DNA from 2 places in the Microbacterium sp. KR10-403 genome. Region 2 is predicted to be linked to the other one. Evidence: predicted binding sites of a transcription regulator. Region 2 holds the regulator's gene; the other holds the start of a gene.

Region 1 (9,795 bases), on a different contig from region 2:
GTGGGCGAGCGCATCCTCGACGCTCCCGACGAGGGCGGGCGCACCCCACGGCATGACCGGCTTCGCCCAGTGCAGCACGCCTGGCCACGCGTCGCCGAGTCGAGCCGACCCTGCTGTGGGCGGCAGATGCAGGTGGATGCCGCCGCTCACCGCTTCCGGCATCCACCACCCTCGTCGCCGTGCCAGGGTGATGCAACTCACGCGGCCGCCGGCTCGAGCGGCGGTGACGAGGTGCCCATCAGCCTGAGGCAGCGCCAGCCAGACACGGCGGATCAGCGTCGCACGCCGATCTCGCACGAAGGAGCGCAACAGCGCGATCGCGAACCCTGCGCGCAGGAGGTCATCGCGATGCGCGATGCCGTCGTGGCTCTCCAGCCAGGTCGTCAGCTCGTCGAATGTCTTCCGCATCCTCGAAGTCTGGGTGCCCGCGGGAGCCCCGGGACATGCCGGTTCGAAGAATGTGGAGAACTGTCGGCCTCGCCCCGCCTGGGGAGGAACCGGCGTGCTCCCCTGCCAGGCGGCATCCACCCCTCACAGACTTCGGAGAGGCGCATCAACCTCGGAGCGATCCGGCGAATCACTCCGAACTTCGCGCAGTGCTCCGAACTCTGTGAACGCGACGTGGCCCAAGGAGAGTGGATGCCGCAGCCGCAGCCGCCCGCAGAGGATACGAGCCGCGACCCCTACTTCTTGTAGTTGGGCGCCTCGACGACGATCTGCACGTCGTGGGGGTGCGACTCCTTGAGCCCGGCGGCGGTGATGCGCACGAACTTTCCGCGCTGCTTGAGCTCGTCGATCGTGCGCGCGCCGACGTAGAACATCGACTGGCGCAGCCCGCCGATGAGCTGGTAGGCGACGGCGGCGAGCGGGCCGCGGTAGGCGACCTGGCCCTCGATCCCCTCGGGGATGAGCTTGTCGTCGCTGGGCACATCGGCCTGGAAGTAGCGGTCCTTCGAGTACGAGGTCTTCTTGCCGCGCGTCTGCAGCGCGCCCAGCGACCCCATGCCGCGGTACTGCTTGAACTGCTTGCCGCCCTGGAAGACGATCTCGCCCGGCGCCTCGTCGGTGCCGGCGAACAGCGATCCGATCATGACCGAGTCGGCACCGGCCACGAGGGCCTTGGCCAGGTCGCCGGAGTACTGCAGGCCGCCGTCGGCGATCACCGGCACTCCCGCTTCGCGGGCGGCGAGATATGCCTCGTACACGGCCGTCACCTGGGGCACGCCGACGCCCGCCACGATGCGCGTGGTGCAGATCGAGCCCGGGCCGACGCCCACCTTGACGGCATCCACCCCCGCGTCGATGAGCGCCTGCGCGCCCTCGCGCGTGGCGACGTTGCCGCCGATGATGTCGATGTGCGCGAAGGTCGGGTCGGACTTCAGCCGCGTGATGATGTCGATGACGCCGGCCGACTGCCCGTTCGCCGTGTCGACGACGATGACGTCGACGCCCGCGTCACGCAGGGCCTCGGCGCGCTGCCACGCCTCGCCGAAGAAGCCGATCGCCGCGCCCACACGTAGGCGGCCCTGATCGTCCTTGGTGGCGAGCGGGTACTTCTCGCTCTTGTCGAAGTCCTTGATGGTGATGAGCCCGGCGAGCTTGCCGTCGTCGTCGATGAGCGGCAGCTTCTCGACGCGGTGCTTGGCGAAGGTCGCGATGACGTCGCCGGCGCTGATGCCCACGGGACCGGTGATCAGGCCCTCGCTGGTCATGACGTCGCGCACCTTGGTGGTCTGGCGCTCGAAGCCCGAGACGAAGCGCATGTCGCGGTTGGTGATGATGCCGACCAGGCGCCCGTCGTCGTCGACGACCGGCAGGCCCGAGATGCGGTACTGCGCGCACAGCGTGTCGACGTCTTCGATCGTCGCATCGGGCGTCGTGGTGATCGGGTTGGTGATCATGCCCGACTCGCTGCGCTTGACCTGGTCGACCATGGCCGCCTGGTCTTCGATCGACATGTTCCGGTGCAGGATGCCCAGGCCGCCCTGTCGCGCGATGGCGATCGCCATGCGCGCCTCGGTCACGGTGTCCATCGCCGCGGAGATCAGCGGCGTGGCGACCGTGATGTTCCGCGTCACACGCGACGAGGTGTCCGCCTCGCTGGGGATGACGTCGGTGTGTCCCGGCAGCAGGAGGACGTCATCGTACGTGAGACCGACGAAACCGAACGGGTCGGGCTGTTCCATGAAGTGATCCTCCTGACGGCCACCCGGGAGCCGGGGGCGGGCTGACATCGACCGGGTGCGGGAGGGAGATCCCGACCTTGTCAAGTCTAAGCGCCGCACGTCGTCGTTTTGTTCCCGGAGCGGCCACTCCCATCGGGTTCACACCGCAGCGCTCGCACCCCAGCACTCGCCGAGGAGCGCCCGCACCCCAGCGCTCGCCCCGAAGCGCTCACACCACCGCGGCGAGCGCACCGGGTTCGGGGAGGGGATGCCGCGACGCGGCCGGCCATGCGCGCTGCAGCGCCGCGACGGCCCGATCGACCTGCGCGGGCGCGGAGGTCAGCGGCAGACGCAGGAACCGCTCGAACGCTCCGTCGACGCCGAACCGCGGGCCCGCCGTGACCAGCAGGCCCTCACTGCGCGCGGCGAGGGCGAGCTGCGAGCTCACCGGCGCGCCGATGTGCGCCCAGACCGCGAGCCCGCCGTGGACGTGCGGCACCGTCCAGTCGGGGAAGGCCGCGGGCAGCCGCGCCTCGAGCGCCTCGCGCCCCGCCGCGAGCGCCGCACGGCGCTCGGCGAGCACGGCGTCGAACCGGTCGAACAGTCGCGCGACGACGAGCTGCTCGAGCACGGGCGTGCCCAGGTCCATCGTCGCGCGCACACCGTGCAGACGGCGGATCATCGCGCGCTCGGCGCGGATCCAGCCGACGCGCAGACCGCCCCACATCGTCTTGCTGGCGGAGCCGATCGTGATGACGTGCGCGCCGCCGGCCGCGGTCGCCAGCGGCGGGAAGCTCTCGGGCCGATCGATGTCGAGCTCGGCCGGCGTCTCATCGGCGACGACGATCGTGCCCTGCGCGGCGGCGGCGGCCAGCACGCGGCGGCGCACCGCCGCCGACATCGAGCGGCCCGTCGGGTTCTGGAAGTCGGGCATCAGGTACGCGATCGCGGGACTCGTGCGCCGCATCACCGACTCGAGCACGTCGACGTCCCAGCCGTCGACACCCTCGGTCGAGACCGGCACCGTGACGATGCGCGCCCCCGCCGCACCCAGCGCGTCGTACGCGTGCGGATACGTCGGCGCCTCGATGAGCGCCCGGTCGCCGCGGCTGACGAGCGCCCGCGCGAGCAGCGCGATCGCCTGCTGGGCCCCCACCGTCACGAGGATCTGGTCGGCGTCGGTGGGCAGTCCCCGCTCGGTGAAACGCCGCGCGACGGCCTCGCGCAGCACCGTGAGTCCGAGGGTGTCGTAGCCCGAGTCGAGCAGGAGGGGACTGAGGAGAGTGGATGCCTCGGCCACGGCATCCGGCATCATCGAGGGCGCCGGCAGCGCGGCCTTCGTGAAATCGAGCAGCCCGCTCGGATGGGCGCCGGGCGTGCGCACCGCCCCGGGCAGCGCCGTGCGCGTGCCCGAGCCCTGGCGGCTCACGGCGAAGCGCTGCTCGCGCAGCCGCTGGTAGGCCGCGGTCACCGTGGTGCGGCTCACACCGAGGTCGGCGGCCAGCTCGCGTTCGGCCGGCAGCCGGGCGCCCGACGGAAGCCGTCCGTCGATCACGAGCAGGCGCAGCCGATCGGCCAGCGCCTCGTACGACGGCCCCGCCCCGCGCCACTCGCCGAGGAGGTCCAAGAGTGCCCGGGCGCCGATCACCGTTTCCGACATGAGGCCACTTTACGCAGATTGGCCCTACCGAGCGCAAGCCTCATGACGATTGGATATCCACTGTGCAACCAATCCCGTCCACTGACCTCGTGACCGCGCCCCGCCGACGCCTCGCGCTGCCGACGTTCGAGCCGAAGCCGCTCAGCCGGCGCCCCGCCTCGCGCGCCCGGCGCATGGTGCAGCTGCTGGTCGGGCTCTTCCTGTACGGCATCGCCATCGCCACGATGATGCAGGCGACCATCGGCATCGAGCCCTGGGACGTCCTGGCTCAGGGGATCACGCGGCACACCGGCATCCCGTTCGGTGTCGTCACCAACCTCATCGGCGGCGTCGTCCTGCTGCTGTGGATCCCGCTGCGACAGCGGCCCGGCATCGGCACGGTGCTCAACGTGCTGCTCATCGGCCCGTCCGCGCAGCTGGGGCTGTGGCTCATCCCGCAGCCCGAGTCGCTGGCCGTGCGCATCCCGCTGTTCGCGGCGGGGCTCGTGCTCATCGCCGCGGCGTCGGGCCTGTACATCGGCGCGCAACACGGGCCGGGCCCGCGCGACGGGCTCATGACGGGTCTGCACGCGCGCACCGGGCTGCCGATCTGGCTCGCACGCACCGGCATCGAGGCCGCCGTCCTCGTGATCGGCTGGCTGCTGGGCGGCAACGTCGGCTGGGGCACGCTCGCGGTGGCGCTGTGCATCGGTCCGCTCGTGCACCTTGCGATCCCCCTGTTCGCGCTGACGCCCGCGCCGCCCGCACCGGCGCTGCAGTTGATCGAGTCGGATGCCGCGACCCGCGGTCGCGCACCGGCCCCCGAGCCGTGGGTCTTCGGCCCCCGACGGTGACGCGGGCCCGCGGCATCCCGAACCGTCGCGCCCGCCGCCGCTCTCAGGCGATCTCGGCCACGTCGGCGACGCCGCGCTGGCGTCGCGCGTGCCGCACCGAGTCGACGCTCAGCACGATGAGGGCGACCCAGACCAGCGCGAAGCCGATCCAACGCTCGAGCGGCATGGTCTCGTGCAGCACGAAGGCGCCGGTCGCGAACTGCAGGATCGGCGTCAGGAACTGCAGCAGACCGATGAGGCTCAGCGGCGCGCGACGCGTCGCAGCGGCGAACAGCAGGAGCGGCACGGCGGTGACGACGCCGGCGAGCAGGAGCAGCACGGCGTGCCCCGCGCCGGCGGTGCCCAGGGTGATGCCCGAGGTCGCACCCACCCAGATGAGCATGCCCGCGGCCACCGGCGAGAGCCAGGCGGTCTCCAGCGTCAGCCCGCTGACGGCGTCGACCGATGCGCCGACCCTGTTCTTCGTCAGCCCGTACAGGCCGAACGAGAACGCGATCAGCAGCGAGATCCAGGGCACCTGGCCGTAGCCGACGACGATCACGACCACCGCGATCACCGCGATGCCGATCGCGGTCCACTGCGCGGGGCGCAGCCGCTCGCGCAGCACGAGCACACCCAGAAGCACGGTGACGATCGGGTTGATGAAGTAGCCGAGGCTCGCCTCGATCACGTGTCCGGTGAGGGTGGCGACCAGGTAGACGGTCCAGTTGACGAAGATCAGGATGCCGGCGGCCGCGGTCCAGCCCAGAAGCCGGGGCTGCCGCACGATGCGGCCGAACGCGCGCCATCCGCGGGTGACGGTCAGCGCGACGACGCAGAAGACCAGCGAGAGAAGCACCCGCCACGCGACGACCTCCCAGGGGGTCGTCGGCAGCAGGGTCAGGAAGTAGAGCGGGAACAGCCCCCAGAGCAGGTAGGCGGCGAAGGCGTAGATCCCGCCCGCGGTCGCCCCGCCCGTGTTCTGCTTCACCGCACCAGCCTAGAGACACGACGAGGGCCCGGGTGCACGCAGCACCCGGGCCCTCGCTCGAGAGGACTAGCGGACGACGACCGCGAGGACGTCGCGGGCCGACAGCACGAGGTACTCATCGGCACCGAACTTGACCTCGGTCCCGCCGTACTTGCTGTACAGCACGCGGTCGCCGACGGCGACGTCGAGCGGAACGCGGTTGCCGTTGTCGTCGATGCGGCCGGGGCCCACGGCCACGACCTCGCCCTCCTGGGGCTTCTCCTTGGCGGTGTCGGGGATGACCAGACCACTCGCGGTGGTCTGCTCGGCCTCGACCTGCTGGATGACGATGCGGTCCTCGAGCGGCTTGATGGAAACCGACACGGTCTACCTCTTCCTTCGTTGAGACTGAAGACTCGTTAGCACTCAGACATCGAGAGTGCTGATGACAGTTTAGGCGCACGATTGGCACTCTCGCAACGCGAGTGCCAACCTGCGTCTCCCATACGCTGGGAGCATGGAGATGGCCGAGCTCACCGCCCTGCTCACACCCGCAGGCCTGAGCCTGCTCGACGAGCTGGGCCCCGTGACCTCGACCGGCGATGCGGCCCGTGCCGTCTCCCGGCTGCGCGCGGCCGGGCGCTCCCCCGACCTCGTGTCGGCGGTCGTCGGCCAGGCGCACCTGCGCGCGAAGGCCACGGCGAAGTTCGGCGACTTCGCCGCACGCATGCTCTTCACCCGGGCGGGCCTCGAACAGGCCACCCGCCTGCCGGTGGCCGCGCACCACGCCTCGCGGATGCGCACCGCGGGCATCGCCCACGTCGCCGACCTCGGGTGCGGCATCGGCGGCGACGCCCTGGCGTTCGCGGCCGCGGGCCTGCGGGTCGACGCCGTCGACGCCGACGAGGTCACCGCCGCGATCGCCGCGTACAACCTCGCCGTGTTCGGCGACACCGTCACCGTGCGACAGGGCGCGGCCGAGGCCACGGACCTGGCAGGCGTCGATGCGCTGTGGCTCGACCCCGCTCGTCGCACCGCGGGTCACCGCGAGACCCGCCGGGTGAGCGCCGCCGACTACTCGCCGCCGCTCGACTGGGTGTTCGAGATCGCGCGGACGCTGCCGACCGGCATCAAGCTCGGCCCCGGCCATGACCGCGACGAGCTGCCGGCCGAGGCCGAGACGCAGTGGGTCAGCGCCGACGGCACCGTCGTCGAGCTCGTCGTGTGGACGGGCGCACTGGCCCGGCCGGGTGTTCGGCGGGCCGCGCTCGTGCTGCGCGGCGACAGCGTGCACGAGCTCACCGCCGCCGATGACGCGCCTGACGCCGCCGTGCGCGAGCTCGGCGCCTACCTGCACGAGCCGGACGGCGCCGTGATCCGTGCGCGGCTGGTCGGCGAGGTGGCGCGGGAGCTCGAGGGCGGCATGCTCGACCCGCACATCGCCTACATCACCGGGGACGCCGCGCTCACCAGCCCGTTCGTCCAGTCGTTCCGCGTGCGCGAGACCCTGCCCGCGAATGCGAAGGCGGTGAACGCGGCCCTGCGCGTACACGACATCGGCACGATCGAGATCAAGAAGCGGGGCATGGATGTCGACCCCGCCGCCTTCCGGAAGAAGCTGTCACTGCGCGGTGACGCATCGGCGACACTGATCCTCACCCGGGTGGGTGCGCGCCATCTGGCGATCCTCGCCGATCGGGTGGGGTGAGGATGCCGCGGCTCAGGTGAAGAGCTGCTCGTGGACCGCGAGCCACACAAGCCAACCGGCGCTGTAGAGGACCGACAGGATGCTCAGCCCGAGCGCCCAGGCCGCCATGAAACGGCTGTCCCACGGGCGGCGCAGTGCGACCGCCGAGACGATGACGCCCGCGATGCCGAGGGGGAACGTCCACCCCACGAAGAACGAGGCGGCCAATGCCACCACGGCAAGCCCCAGCGCCCATGCGCTCAGCGTGCCGTGCACCTGCTCGGTGCCGACCCATTCGGCATCGGGCAGCGGCTCGATATCTTCGCTCGGACCGACGTCCGTCGGCGTCACGTCCACGGGCGCGGTGGGCAGACGCTGGAAGCCGCCGCGATGCTCGCCGGGCAGGGCCGGGTCGTCCGCTCGGGCGGGGCGACCGAGCCCGAACTCGACCTCGGGTGAGGGCGGCGCCGTCTCGATGTGCGGCGCCGGCGGGTCCTTCTCGTCGTTCACCGCTCCCCCACCGGAGTGCTCTCGGCGACCTGGATCTGCGTGACGGGCAGCGTCGAGTCGGCGCCGAACGCGAGAGTGGACGGCTCGCGGCCCGATGCAATGAGCTGCGCGGCCAGAGCCGCGATCATCGCCCCGTTGTCGGTGCACAGCGACAGCGGCGGGATGCGCACGGTGACCCCGGCCTGCTCGGCCCGGGCGAGGGCGACGTCGCGCAGTCGCCGGTTCGCGATGACGCCGCCTCCGAGCAGCAGTCGCGGCACATCGTAGCGGGCGCAGGCGTCGAGCGCCTTGGTGACGAGCACGTCGACGACCGCTTCGCGGAAGCTCGCCGCGACATCGCCGGTCGGCACCGGCTCGCCCGCGGCTTCCCGCTGCTCGATCCAGCGCGCGACGGCCGTCTTCAGCCCCGAGAACGAGAAGTCGTACCGGTGCGCGGCCATGTCGGACGCGCGGGAGAGGCCGCGGGGGAAGCGGATGGCACCGGGATCGCCGGATGCCGCGGCGCGATCGATCTCGGGCCCGCCGGGGTACGGCAGGCCGAGGATGCGGGCCACCTTGTCGAACGCCTCGCCGGCCGCGTCATCCATCGTCTCGCCCAGCAGCTCGACGTCGGTGGTCAGATCCCGCACGAGCAGGAGGGAGGTGTGGCCGCCGGAGACCAGCAGGGCCACCGTCGGGTACTCCAGAGGACCAGCCTCGGTGTCGAGGATGTCGGCGGCGATGTGCCCGACGAGGTGGTTCACCGCATACAGCGGCGTGCCCAGCGAGACGGCGAGCGCCTTGGCCGCCCCCACGCCCACCATGAGCGCGCCCGCGAGCCCCGGGCCGCTCGTGACCGCGACCGCGTCGAGGTCGGCGAGCGGCAGAGGCCCATCGAGTCCGAGGTTCGCGCCGGCCTCGGCGAGCGCGGCCTCGATGGACGGCTGCAGCGCCTCCAGGTGGGCGCGCGCGGCGACCTCGGGGATCACGCCGCCGTAGCGCGCGTGCTGCTCCATGCTGCTGGCGATCGTGTTGGAGAGCAGGGTGCGTCCGCGCACGATGCCGATGCCGGTCTCGTCGCAGCTCGACTCGATGCCCAGTACGAGGGGTTCAGACATCGTGCGTCACCTCCGTCGGCGCGTAGGCGCCCTGCGTCACCCGCTGCTCTGGCTGCTGCCCCTGCTGCCCTTGCTCTGGCCGCTGCCCCTGCTGGCCCTCACAGACTTCGGAGGATCGCACCGACTTCGGATGATTCGGCGAGGATCCTCCGAGCTTCGCGCGATCATCCGAAGTCTGTGAGGCGCCGGCATCCGCAGAACCCGCAGAAGCCGCGGCCGCGGTGACCGCGACGGGCGCGGCATCCCGCCCCCGGAGATCCGCCTGCATGACGATCGCGTCCACATCGTCGGGCTGGTAGTAGCGCGGCCGGCGGCCCACCTCGCGGAAGCCCTCCGACGCATAGAGGCTCTGCGCGACCGGGTTGTCGGCGCGCACCTCGAGGAAGAGGTCCCGCACGCCGCGGCGCCTCGCCTCGGCGATGAGTTCGGCGAGCAGCATCCGCCCCCATCCGCGACCGCGGGATGCCGCGGCCACGGCGATCGTCTGCACGTCGCCGTCGCGCGATCCGGCCACCGCGCGCAGCCCGGCGTAGCCGACGACGGCGCCGTCGCTCTCGAGCACGAGGTAGCGCCCGTGCGGCGAGGCGAGCTCGTCGCGCATGGTGCGCTCACTCCATGCGTCGGTCGGGAACGACGCGTGCTCGAGCGCCATGATGGCCTCGAGATCGGAGGCCGTGGCGGTGCGCAGCGCGGTCACGGGCCCACCTTCTTGCGTGCCGCGGGAGGGGCGACGTCGGGCGAGCGCAGGTAGAGCGCGTCGTGCGGCCCGATCTCGCGGCCGGCGGCCAGGGCCCGGGCGGCGGCGAGCGCGAGCATCGCGCCGGACACGGCCGCGGCGTCGCGCCGCTCGGCAGCGGCCGCGGCGAGCACGGCGTCGATCTCGTCGCGCGGGGC
Region 2 (9,795 bases):
AGCTCTTCGACCAGCGACCGTGCCGCGCTCACGGCCGGCGCGTCACCGGAGAGCGTGATCTCGTTGCCGCGCACGTGCACATCGACATCAGGATGCTCACGCTCCACCACGCGCAGCAGGCGGTCCTGCGGACCGAGGAGCTGCACCATCGCGACGCCGTCCGCGTAGATCCGCTCGACGGCGGCTGCGTCATCCGGCATTCATGCTCGATTCGTCGAGGCCGCCCGACAGCACGTGCGCATGCACGTGGAAGACGGTCTGACCGGCATTCGCGCCGGTGTTGAAGATGAGGCGGAAGTCGCCGTCGCCCTCCGCGTCGGCGAGCCCCTTCGCGAGCTCGATCATCTCGATGAGCAGCCCGGGGTCGCCCGCGGCGAGCTCGGTCACGTCGCGGTACTCCTGTGTCTTGGGGATCACCAGCAGGTGGGTCGGCGCCTTCGGCGCGATGTCGCGGATCGCGAACAGCGTGTCGGTCTGCGCGACGATCTCCGACGGGATCTCGCCGTTCAGGATGCGCGTGAAGATCGAGGGTTCGCTCATGCGTCCAGTCTACTGAGCGGGTCTCACCAGCGCCCGAGGCGCGTGCTGACGATGGCCATCGCGGCCGGCCCCGCGGTCGAGGTGCGCAGCACCGTGTCGCCGAGGACGGCGATGACGGCCCCCGCGTCGGCGAACGCCGTGAGCTCTTCGGGCGCCACGCCGCCCTCGGGCCCGACGATCAGCACGACGTCGCGGTCGACCGGGAGGTCGAGCGCGCTCAGTCGTTCGGCTCCGGTCGGCTCGAGGACGATGAGGCGGGATGCCGCAGCCCGGCCGATCAGCTCACGCGTCGTGGCGACCTCGGCCACCTCCGGGATCCAGGCGCGGTGCGCCTGCTTGGCCGCCTCGCGGGCGATGGTCTGCCAGCGACCACGAGCCTTCGCCTTCTTCGCGCCCTCCCAGCGCGACACGCTGCGTGCCGCCTGCCACGGGACGATCTCGTCGACCCCCAGCTCGGTCGACGCCTGCACGGCGAGCTCGTCGCGGTCACCCTTGGCCAGCGCCTGGACCAGCACGATGCGCGGAGCCGGAGCCGGCACGTCGTCGCGGGCGGTCACGCGCACGGCGACCTGCTGGGGTGCGACGTCCTCGCACTCGGCGGTCAGCCAGGCGCCACGACCGTCGCCGAGCGTGATCTGCTCGCCCGCGCGCACACGCCGCACGGTCGCGGCATGGTGCGCCTCGGCACCGGTGAGCACGACGCGGTCGCCGATGCGGGCGTCGGTCGCGGCATCCACCACGAAGTGCAGGGCCATGGGTCAGTTGCGGAAGCGGTCGCGCAGCCGCGCGAACAGCCCCTGCTGGAACTCGGCGAGCTTGGGCGCCGGCGCCTTCGTCTTCTTCTTGAAGTCGGTGATGAGCGCGCGCTCCTTGGCGTCGAGGCGTGTCGGCGTGATGACGTGCACGCCGACACGCAGGTCACCGCGTCCCGCACCGCGCAGCGCCGTGATGCCGCGGTTCTTGATGGTCAGAACGTCGCCGCTCTGCACGCCGGGCCGCACCTCGAGCTCGACGGTGCCGTCGAGCGACTCGATGGTCGTGGTGGTGCCGAGGATCGCGTCGGGCATCGAGACTTCGAGCGTCGCGAGAAGGTCGTCGCCCTCACGGCTGAACACATCGTGGTGGGCGACGGTGATCTCCAGATACAGGTCGCCGTTGGGGCCGCCGGCGGGGCCGACCTCGCCGGATCCCGGCATCTGCAGCCGCAGCCCCGACTCGACGCCGGCGGGGATGTCGACCGACACCGTGCGGCGGGCCCGCACGCGGCCCTGCCCCTGGCAGGTCGCACAGGGGTACGGGATGGTCGTGCCGTAGCCCTGGCAGACGTTGCAGGGCGCGCTGGTGACCACGTTGCCCAGCAGGCTGCGCACCGTGCGCTGCACGTGCCCGCTCCCGTGGCAGATCTCGCAGGTCACCGGGGAGGTGCCGGGCTGGCAGCACGAGCCGTCGCAGGTCTCGCACAGCACGGCGGTGTCGACCTCGATGTCACGGTGCACGCCGAACACGACGTCACCGAGCTCGAGCGAGACGCGCACCAGGGCATCCTGCCCCCGCTCCCGCCGCGACCGCGGACGGGCCCCGCGCTGGCCGCCCCCGGCGGCACCGAAGAACGTCTCGAAGATGTCACCGAAGCCGCCGAACCCGCCCGCACCGCCGAAGGCCGAATCGCCGCCCATGTCGTAACGGCGACGCTGCTCGGGGTCGCTCAGCACGTCGTAGGCGTGCGTGACGTGCTTGAACTTCTCCTCGGCGTCCGCGCCCGGATTCACATCGGGGTGCAGCTCGCGCGCCAGCCGCCGGTACGCCTTCTTGATCTCGTCCGGCGTCGCATCGCGCGACACGCCGAGCACTTCGTAGTGGTCCTGATCAGCCACAATCGCCTTCCTGCCCGCGCCGCAGCGCGGGTTCGTCGTGTCTGGGTCGGGTCAGCGCCCCGACTCGTCCTCTTCGAGCAACCTGCTCAAGTAGTGCGCGACGGCTCGCACCGCCGCGAGGTTGGTGGGATAGTCCATGCGCGTCGGGCCGAGCACGCCGACCCGCCCGCGCGTGCGCGCGACGTCGTAGTCGCCGACGACGAGCGAGGCCTCGGCCAGCCCGAACGGCGCGTTCTCGCGTCCGATCGATGCGGCCAGCCCCTCCTGGTCGGCCACCATCTCGCTCATCAACCGGAGCAGCGTCACCTGCTCTTCGATGGCCTCCAGCAGCGGATAGATCGAGCCGCGGAAGTCTGCTTCGCTGCGCGCGAGGTTCGCCGCCCCGGCCATCAGCAGCTTGTCCTGCCGGAACTCCTCCAGCTCTTCCGCGACCACACCCAGCAGCGACTGCAGTGCGGGGTCGAGTCGCGCAGGCCTGCTCTGGTCGGCGATGGCCGCCAGGAGCGCCGTGACCGCCTTCGCGCCGTCGCCGACGCTGTGCCCGGTGAGGAGCACCGACAGCCGGGCGCGCAACTGCGCGGCATCCGCCTCGTCGAGGGCGAGGGGAACGGGCACGATGCGCTGCGAGACCCGACCGGTGTCGGTCACCAGGATCACGAGCAGTCGCGCATCGCCGAGGTCGACGAGCTCGACGTGGGTGACGTTCGCCTGGGCGAACGAGGGGTACTGCACGATGGCGACCTGGCCGGTGAGCCGGGTGAGCGCCCGCACCGTGCGTGCCAGCACGTCGTCGAGGTCGGTCGAGCCGTCGAGGAACATCGTGATCGCCGAGCGTTGCGCCGGGCTGAGCGGTCGCAGCTCGGCCAGGTGGTCGACGAACACCCGGTAGCCCTTGTCGGTGGGCACGCGCCCCGACGAGGTGTGCGGGGCGGCGATGAGCTCTTCGTCTTCGAGCAGCGCCATGTCGTTGCGGATCGTCGCCGCCGACACGCCGAAGGCATGGCGGTCGACGATGCGCTTGCTGCCGACCGGTTCGCGGGTCTCGACGTAGTCCTGCACGATCGCCTGGAGCACCTGCAGTCCGCGTTCCGTGACCATGTGCGCTCCCTCCGTCTGCTGGCACTCGTCTGGGTCGAGTGCCAATTCTAGCGAGTCCGGCTGGGGAACCGCTCGGGTGGATGGGCGTGGCGCGCTTCGCCGTCAGTCGGTGAGCGCCCGCACCACCGCATCGGCGAGAAGTCGGCCCTTCAGGGTCAGCACGATCCGGCCGTGAACGGCGTCGGCACCCGAGACCAGACCGTCGGCGATCAGGCCGGCGACGGCACCGCGTCGATCGCCCGCGAGCTCGGCCACCGGCATCCCCTCCCGGATGCGGGTGCGCAGCAGCACGGCCTCGAGCTGACGCGCCGTCTCATCGGGGCGCTCGCGTCCGGCGGCGGGCGACTCCCCGAGCGCGAGGCGCTGCGCGTACGCCGCGGGGTGCTTCACGTTCCACCAGCGCAGGCCCGCGACATGGCTGTGCGCGCCGGGGCCGAACCCCCACCAGTCGTGACCGCGCCAGTACGCGAGGTTGTGGCGCGAGCGGTGCGCGTCGCCCCGCGCCCAGTTCGACACCTCGTACCAGCCGAAGCCGGAGTCGGCCAGTGCGGCGTCGGCGAGCTCGTACATGTCGGCCTGCAGATCATCGTCGGGGGCCGGCACCTCGCCGCGGCGGATCTGCCGGGCGAGCTTCGTGCCCTGCTCGATGATCAGCGCGTACGCCGAGATGTGGTCGGGCTCGAGCGCGACGGCCGTGTCCACCGAACGCCGCCAGTCGTCCAGCGACTCCCCCGGTGCGCCGTAGATCAGGTCGACGCTGACATCGAGCCCGGCGGCGCGCGCCGCCGCGACCGCCGTGTCGACGTTCGCGGGGTCGTGCGTGCGGTCGAGCGCCGCCAGCACGTGCGGCACCGCCGACTGCATGCCGATCGAGAGCCGGGTCACACCCGCCGCCGCGAGGTCGCGGACCACCGCGTCGGTCACGGTGTCGGGGTTCGCCTCGACCGTGACCTCCGCGCCCGACTCGAGGCCGAACGCGTCGCGGACGCCGTCGAGCATCCGTGCCAGATCGCCGGGCGGCAGCAGCGTCGGCGTGCCGCCGCCGAAGAAGACGGTGGATGCCGCGCGGCCGGCGGCTGCGGCATCCATCACCCCCCGTGCCAGCGCGATCTCGGTCAGCAGCGTGTCGGCGTACTGATCCTGCCGGGCACCCCGCAGCTCGGTCGCGGTGTACGTGTTGAAGTCGCAGTATCCGCAGCGCACGCGGCAGAACGGCACATGCAGGTAGACGCTGAACGGCACCCCGCGGTCGACCGGCAGATCGGCCGGCAGCATCCCGTCGGCCGGCGCCGGATCGCCCAGCGGCAGAGCCGAGCCCATCAGAGCCTCACCGGGTCGCGTACAGCGGCGAGATGGCCCGCAGGTACCGCTGGAAGAGCGCCTTGCGCCGGCGCGAGATCAGCCAGGGCATGGCCTTGTAGAAGAACGACCGCGGGGCGTCGAACGCGCGCACGGTGAACCACACCTCGTCGTTCTCGTACCAGTCGATCATGAACGACTCCTCGCCGCTGACGACGGTGTCGCTGACCGTGCCGAGCAGGAACCCGACGCGACGCGGCTCTTCGATGGCCTGGATGACCCGCAGCTCGCCGCCCGCCTTCAAGCCCTTGACGCGGCCGCGGAGGTGCACGGTCGCACCCGAGCTGACCCAGGGTGTGCCGTCCGCGTCGAAACGCTGGTCGGCCTCGAGCTTGCTCGGCGCGATCGGGGTGCCCTCGGCGTCGAAGCTGACGCCGGAGTACATCGGCCCGGAGGCGGGGCGCACGTCGGTGACGATCAGCCCGCCGTCGCGCTGCGCGCGCCACGAGAGCACGGCCTCCGACGCGGTGCGGAAGCGGTCCTCACCGCTGCCGAGGCGCCACGACTCCTGCGCGGGGCGGCTGCGCTCGGGCGGATACTGCATGAGATCGGGCGCCTGGGTCGCCCCGACCGCTGCATAATCCACCGTCTCGTCACGGAAGGTCCCTCGACGCATGGGCTTCAGCCTACCGAGACCAGCCTGTGAGCGGAGTGCACGCGTCTACTTCTTGTCCTTGCCCTCGACGTCGCCCGAGAGCGCGGCGATGAAGGCCTCCTGAGGCACCTCGACGCGGCCGACCATCTTCATGCGCTTCTTGCCTTCTTTCTGCTTCTCGAGCAGCTTGCGCTTGCGGGAGATGTCGCCGCCGTAGCACTTGGCCAGCACGTCCTTGCGGATGGCGCGGATGTTCTCGCGGGCGATGATGCGGGCGCCGATGGCGGCCTGGATGGGCACCTCGAACTGCTGGCGCGGGATGAGCTTGCGCAGGCGTTCGGTCATCATCGTGCCGTAGGAGTAGGCCTTGTCGCGGTGCACGATCGAGCTGAACGCGTCGACGCGCTCGCCCTGCAGCAGGATGTCGACCTTCACCAGGTCGGCCTCCTGCTCGCCGTTGGGCTCGTAGTCCAGCGACGCGTAGCCCTGGGTGCGCGACTTCAGCTGATCGAAGAAGTCGAAGACGATCTCGCCGAGCGGCATGTTGTAGCGCAGCTCGACGCGGTCCTCGCTGAGGTAGTCCATGCCCAGCAGGCTGCCGCGGCGCGACTGGCACAGCTCCATGACGGTGCCCACGAAGTCCTTCGGCGTGAGGATCGCGGCCTTCACCATCGGCTCGGACACGCTGTCGACCCGCCCGTCGGGGTACTCGCTCGGGTTCGTGACGGTGACGTGCTCGCCGGCGTCGGTGGTGACCTCGTAGACGACGCTGGGCGCGGTCGTGATGAGGTCGAGGTCGAACTCGCGCGCGAGACGCTCGGTGACGATCTCGAGGTGCAGGAGCCCCAGGAAACCGCAACGGAAGCCGAAGCCCAGTGCCACCGACGTCTCGGGCTCGTAGACCAGCGCCGCGTCCGACAGCTTGAGCTTGTCGAGGGCCTCGCGCAGCTCGGCGTAGTCGCTGGCGTCGATCGGGTACAGCCCCGAGAACACCATCGGCTTCGGGTCGGTGTAGCCGGGCAGCGCGTGCCCGGCGGGCTTGCGCGCGTCGGTGACGGTGTCGCCGACCTTGGACTGGCGCACGTCCTTCACGCCGGTGATGAGATATCCCACCTCACCGACTCCGAGTCCCTGCGCGGGCGTCGGCTCGGGGCTGGACACGCCCAGCTCGAGCAGGTCGTGGGTCGCGCGCGTCGACATCATCTGGATGCGCTGCCGCGGCTGCAGGCGCCCGTCGATCATGCGCACATAGGTGACGACCCCTCGATAGGCGTCGTACACCGAGTCGAAGATCATGGCGCGGGCCGGCGCGTCGGCATCTCCCTGCGGGGCGGGGATGCGCTCCACGATCAGGTCGAGCAGCTCTTCGACGCCCTCACCGGTCTTGCCCGACACACGGAGCACGTCGTCGGGGCTGCCGCCGATGAGGTTCGCCAGCTCCGCCGCGAACTTGTCGGGATCGGCGGCGGGCAGGTCGATCTTGTTCAGCACGGGGATGATCTGCAGATCGTTCTCGAGCGCCAGGTAGAGGTTCGCCAGGGTCTGCGCCTCGATGCCCTGCGCGGCATCCACCAGCAGGATCGCCCCCTCGCAGGCCGCGAGCGACCGCGAGACCTCGTACGTGAAGTCGACGTGGCCGGGCGTGTCGATCATGTTCAGCGCGAACGTGCCGTCGGCCGTGGCCCACGGCATGCGCACGGCCTGGCTCTTGATCGTGATGCCGCGCTCGCGCTCGATGTCCATGCGGTCGAGGTACTGCGCACGCATGTCGCGGTCGGAGACCACACCGGTGATCTGCAGCATGCGGTCGGCGAGGGTCGACTTGCCGTGGTCGATGTGGGCGATGATGCAGAAGTTGCGGATGAGCTCCGGGGGCGTCTGCGACGGCTCGAGGGGCTGTGTGGCGCGTGGTGACATGTCGCTTCGATTCTACGGGGACGGCCTGTCCTACCCTGAAGGAATGGTGGTCCACGTCGTCTTCGTGCACGGGATCCGCACCTCCGCGACGATGTGGCGGACGCAGGTCGCGCATCTGACCGAGCACGGTATCCCCTCCACCGCGGTGGATCTGCCCGCGCACGGCACCCGGATGGCCGAGCCGTTCACCCTGGATGAGGCCTTCGCGACCGTGGATCGTGCGGTGCGGGATGCCGCGGCCGACGGCCCCGTGCTGCTGGTGGGCCATTCGATGGGCGGGCTCGTGTCCACCGCGTACGCGGGGCGCGAAAACCCGCCGCCGCTCGCCGGGTTCGTTGCGGGGTCGTGCACCGCGTTCCCGCGCGGTGCGGGCCTGGCCGCCTACCGGTTCGCGACGCAGGCCATGACGGCGCTGCCCGATCACGGGCTCTGGCTCGCCGAGCGGGTGCTCGACGCGACGCTGCCGGACGACACCCGTGCCGACTTCGGCGCCGGGGGCTACGCGTTCCTCGCGCAGGATGCCGCGCTGCGCTCTCTCGCGCAGCTCGACCTCGCGGCCGCTCTGCGGCGCATCACCGTGCCGACCTGGTTCGTGAACGGGCAGTTCGACCAGCTGCGGATCAACGAGCGCACCTTCTGCGCGCTCGTGCCGCATGCCGAGCTGATCGTCGTGCCGCGCACGACGCATCTGGTCACGGCCATGCGGCCGCGCGTCTTCAACGCAGTGCTTGATCTGGCTGTGGCGACCGTGTGCTCCGACGCTCACGCGCAAAGCCCGACATGATGCCGCCGACCGCCGAGAGCACGACGCTGAAGACCAGCAGCAGCCAGAAGCCGCCGACGAGCGCCACGAGCAGCGCGCCCACCAGCGGGCCCACCAGCTGACCGAGGGCGGCCGCGGTGTTGACGAGTCCGAGGTCGCGGGCATGGTCGTCGGGATGCGGCAGGAGATCGGTCGCGAAGGCCAGCCCGACCGTCGAGAACGCGCCGTAGCCGACGCCAAGCAGTGCCGCGGCGATCATCGTGGTGGTCAGTGACGGCGAGACGAGGATGACGACGGCGGCTGCCGCCTGCACGAGCGCGGAGATCACCGTCAGGCCGCGGCGCGCGCCCGTCCGGTCAGACCAGCCGCCGGCGAGCACCGAGGCGATGACGACGAAGATCGTGTACACGACGATGATCAGCAGCAGGTTGTCTTCCGCGTCTGCCTTGGGCTGCCCGAGCCCGTACATGAGGAAGAAGAGGAACAGCGTCGTCGGCAGCGCATTGCCGACGTTGGTGACGAAGCGACCCCACACGACCCAGGCGAAGTCGCGGTCGCGGAGCGACTCCCAGGGAAGACCCCGGCGCTCGCGGACCGGCTGCTGCGCGGCATCCGGCTTCGGATCCGGCAGGAACACGGCCGCCAGCGTGCCGATCACCGCGATGAAGACGGCGAGAACGAGATACCCGGCGAGCACGCTGAGCCCCAGCAGGACGACAGCGCCCACACCCACGACGATCCCGACCGCCTGCGATGAGCTCGCAGACGCGGCCGCCGCCCCACGCTGCGACTCGGGCAGCTGGTCGGCGATGAGCGCGGTGAAGGCGGCCGACGCGACGGCGACGCCGATCGAGACACCCGTCCAGGCCAGACCGATCGGCCACGCGCCGTGTGCGAACCCGGTGAGAACGAGACAGACCGCCGTCAACCAGCTCGCGCCCACCGCCCACGGGCGGCGCCGGCCCCAGCGCGACCGCGTGCGGTCGGAGAGGGCACCGGACAGGGGTGCGGCGACGATGCCGGCCAGTCCCCCGATGCCGAGCACGATGCCCGACGAGACGACGCCGTACACCCAGGTGCCGGCATCCCCCGGCGTGTCGAGCTGATCGGGCAGCAGCAGCTGCACGGGGGTGAGCTGGACGGTCCAGATCGCCAGCCACGCGAGTGTGAAGAGCAGGAACCAGAGGCGACCGACCTTGGTCGTGCGGGGAGGTGTCATGCGTGGGCCTCTCGGATGAGCGTGCGATACCAGTCGAAGGACGCCTTGGGCGTGCGTTCGGAGGTGCGCTGATCGACATGCACGAGTCCGAAGCGCTGGGTGAAGCCGTCCGCCCACTCGAAGTTGTCGAGGAGCGACCACACCGTGTACTCGCGGACGTCGACACCGGCGTCCATCGCGTCGGCGACCGCTCCGATGTGCTCGGCGAGATAGGCGATGCGGTCGTCGTCCTGCACGCGCGCAGCCCGCTCGGGCTCGGGGAACGAGGCGCCGTTCTCGCCGATGACGATGGGCGGCAGCCGCTCGCCGTACCGGGAGCCGAAATCGATCAGCAGGTCGCGGAGCGCGGGCGGATCGATGGGCCATTCCGGACCGAAACCGGTCACCGGCACACCCGGCGTGGGGACGATGTCAAAGGGCAGGGGGCCGG

The links. Region 2 encodes HrcA, which represses chaperone genes, less so after heat shock. Its sites were predicted from a motif close to TTNGCACTCGNNNNNNNCGAGTGCNAA; they were not measured.
Region 1: a site for HrcA is predicted at 6,073-6,099, ahead of groES (co-chaperone GroES). Genes of this name have one in related genera too.

The regions. Positions count from the first base shown of each region.
Region 1 covers NZ_JBEGDC010000002.1:586,209-596,003, forward strand. The annotation lists gene ABMQ42_RS06315 (endonuclease domain-containing protein) at 1-408, opposite strand, end outside; gene guaB (IMP dehydrogenase) at 684-2,186, opposite strand; gene yczR (MocR-like transcription factor YczR) at 2,395-3,825, opposite strand; gene yczE (membrane protein YczE) at 3,999-4,658, shown strand; gene rarD (EamA family transporter RarD) at 4,702-5,628, opposite strand; gene groES (co-chaperone GroES) at 5,695-5,991, opposite strand; gene ABMQ42_RS06345 (class I SAM-dependent methyltransferase) at 6,125-7,315, shown strand; gene ABMQ42_RS06350 (hypothetical protein) at 7,328-7,804, opposite strand; gene tsaD (tRNA (adenosine(37)-N6)-threonylcarbamoyltransferase complex transferase subunit TsaD) at 7,801-8,901, opposite strand; gene rimI (ribosomal protein S18-alanine N-acetyltransferase) at 8,894-9,598, opposite strand; gene tsaB (tRNA (adenosine(37)-N6)-threonylcarbamoyltransferase complex dimerization subunit type 1 TsaB) at 9,595-9,795, opposite strand, start outside.
Region 2 covers NZ_JBEGDC010000005.1:147,524-157,318, reverse strand. The annotation lists gene ABMQ42_RS12475 (PhoH family protein) at 1-200, opposite strand, end outside; gene ABMQ42_RS12470 (HIT domain-containing protein) at 190-540, opposite strand; gene ABMQ42_RS12465 (16S rRNA (uracil(1498)-N(3))-methyltransferase) at 564-1,295, opposite strand; gene dnaJ (molecular chaperone DnaJ) at 1,299-2,414, opposite strand; gene hrcA (heat-inducible transcriptional repressor HrcA) at 2,466-3,512, opposite strand; gene hemW (radical SAM family heme chaperone HemW) at 3,615-4,832, opposite strand; gene ABMQ42_RS12445 (DUF1990 domain-containing protein) at 4,840-5,487, opposite strand; gene lepA (translation elongation factor 4) at 5,533-7,383, opposite strand; gene ABMQ42_RS12435 (alpha/beta fold hydrolase) at 7,427-8,167, shown strand; gene ABMQ42_RS12430 (MFS transporter) at 8,100-9,365, opposite strand; gene ABMQ42_RS12425 (GH1 family beta-glucosidase) at 9,362-9,795, opposite strand, start outside.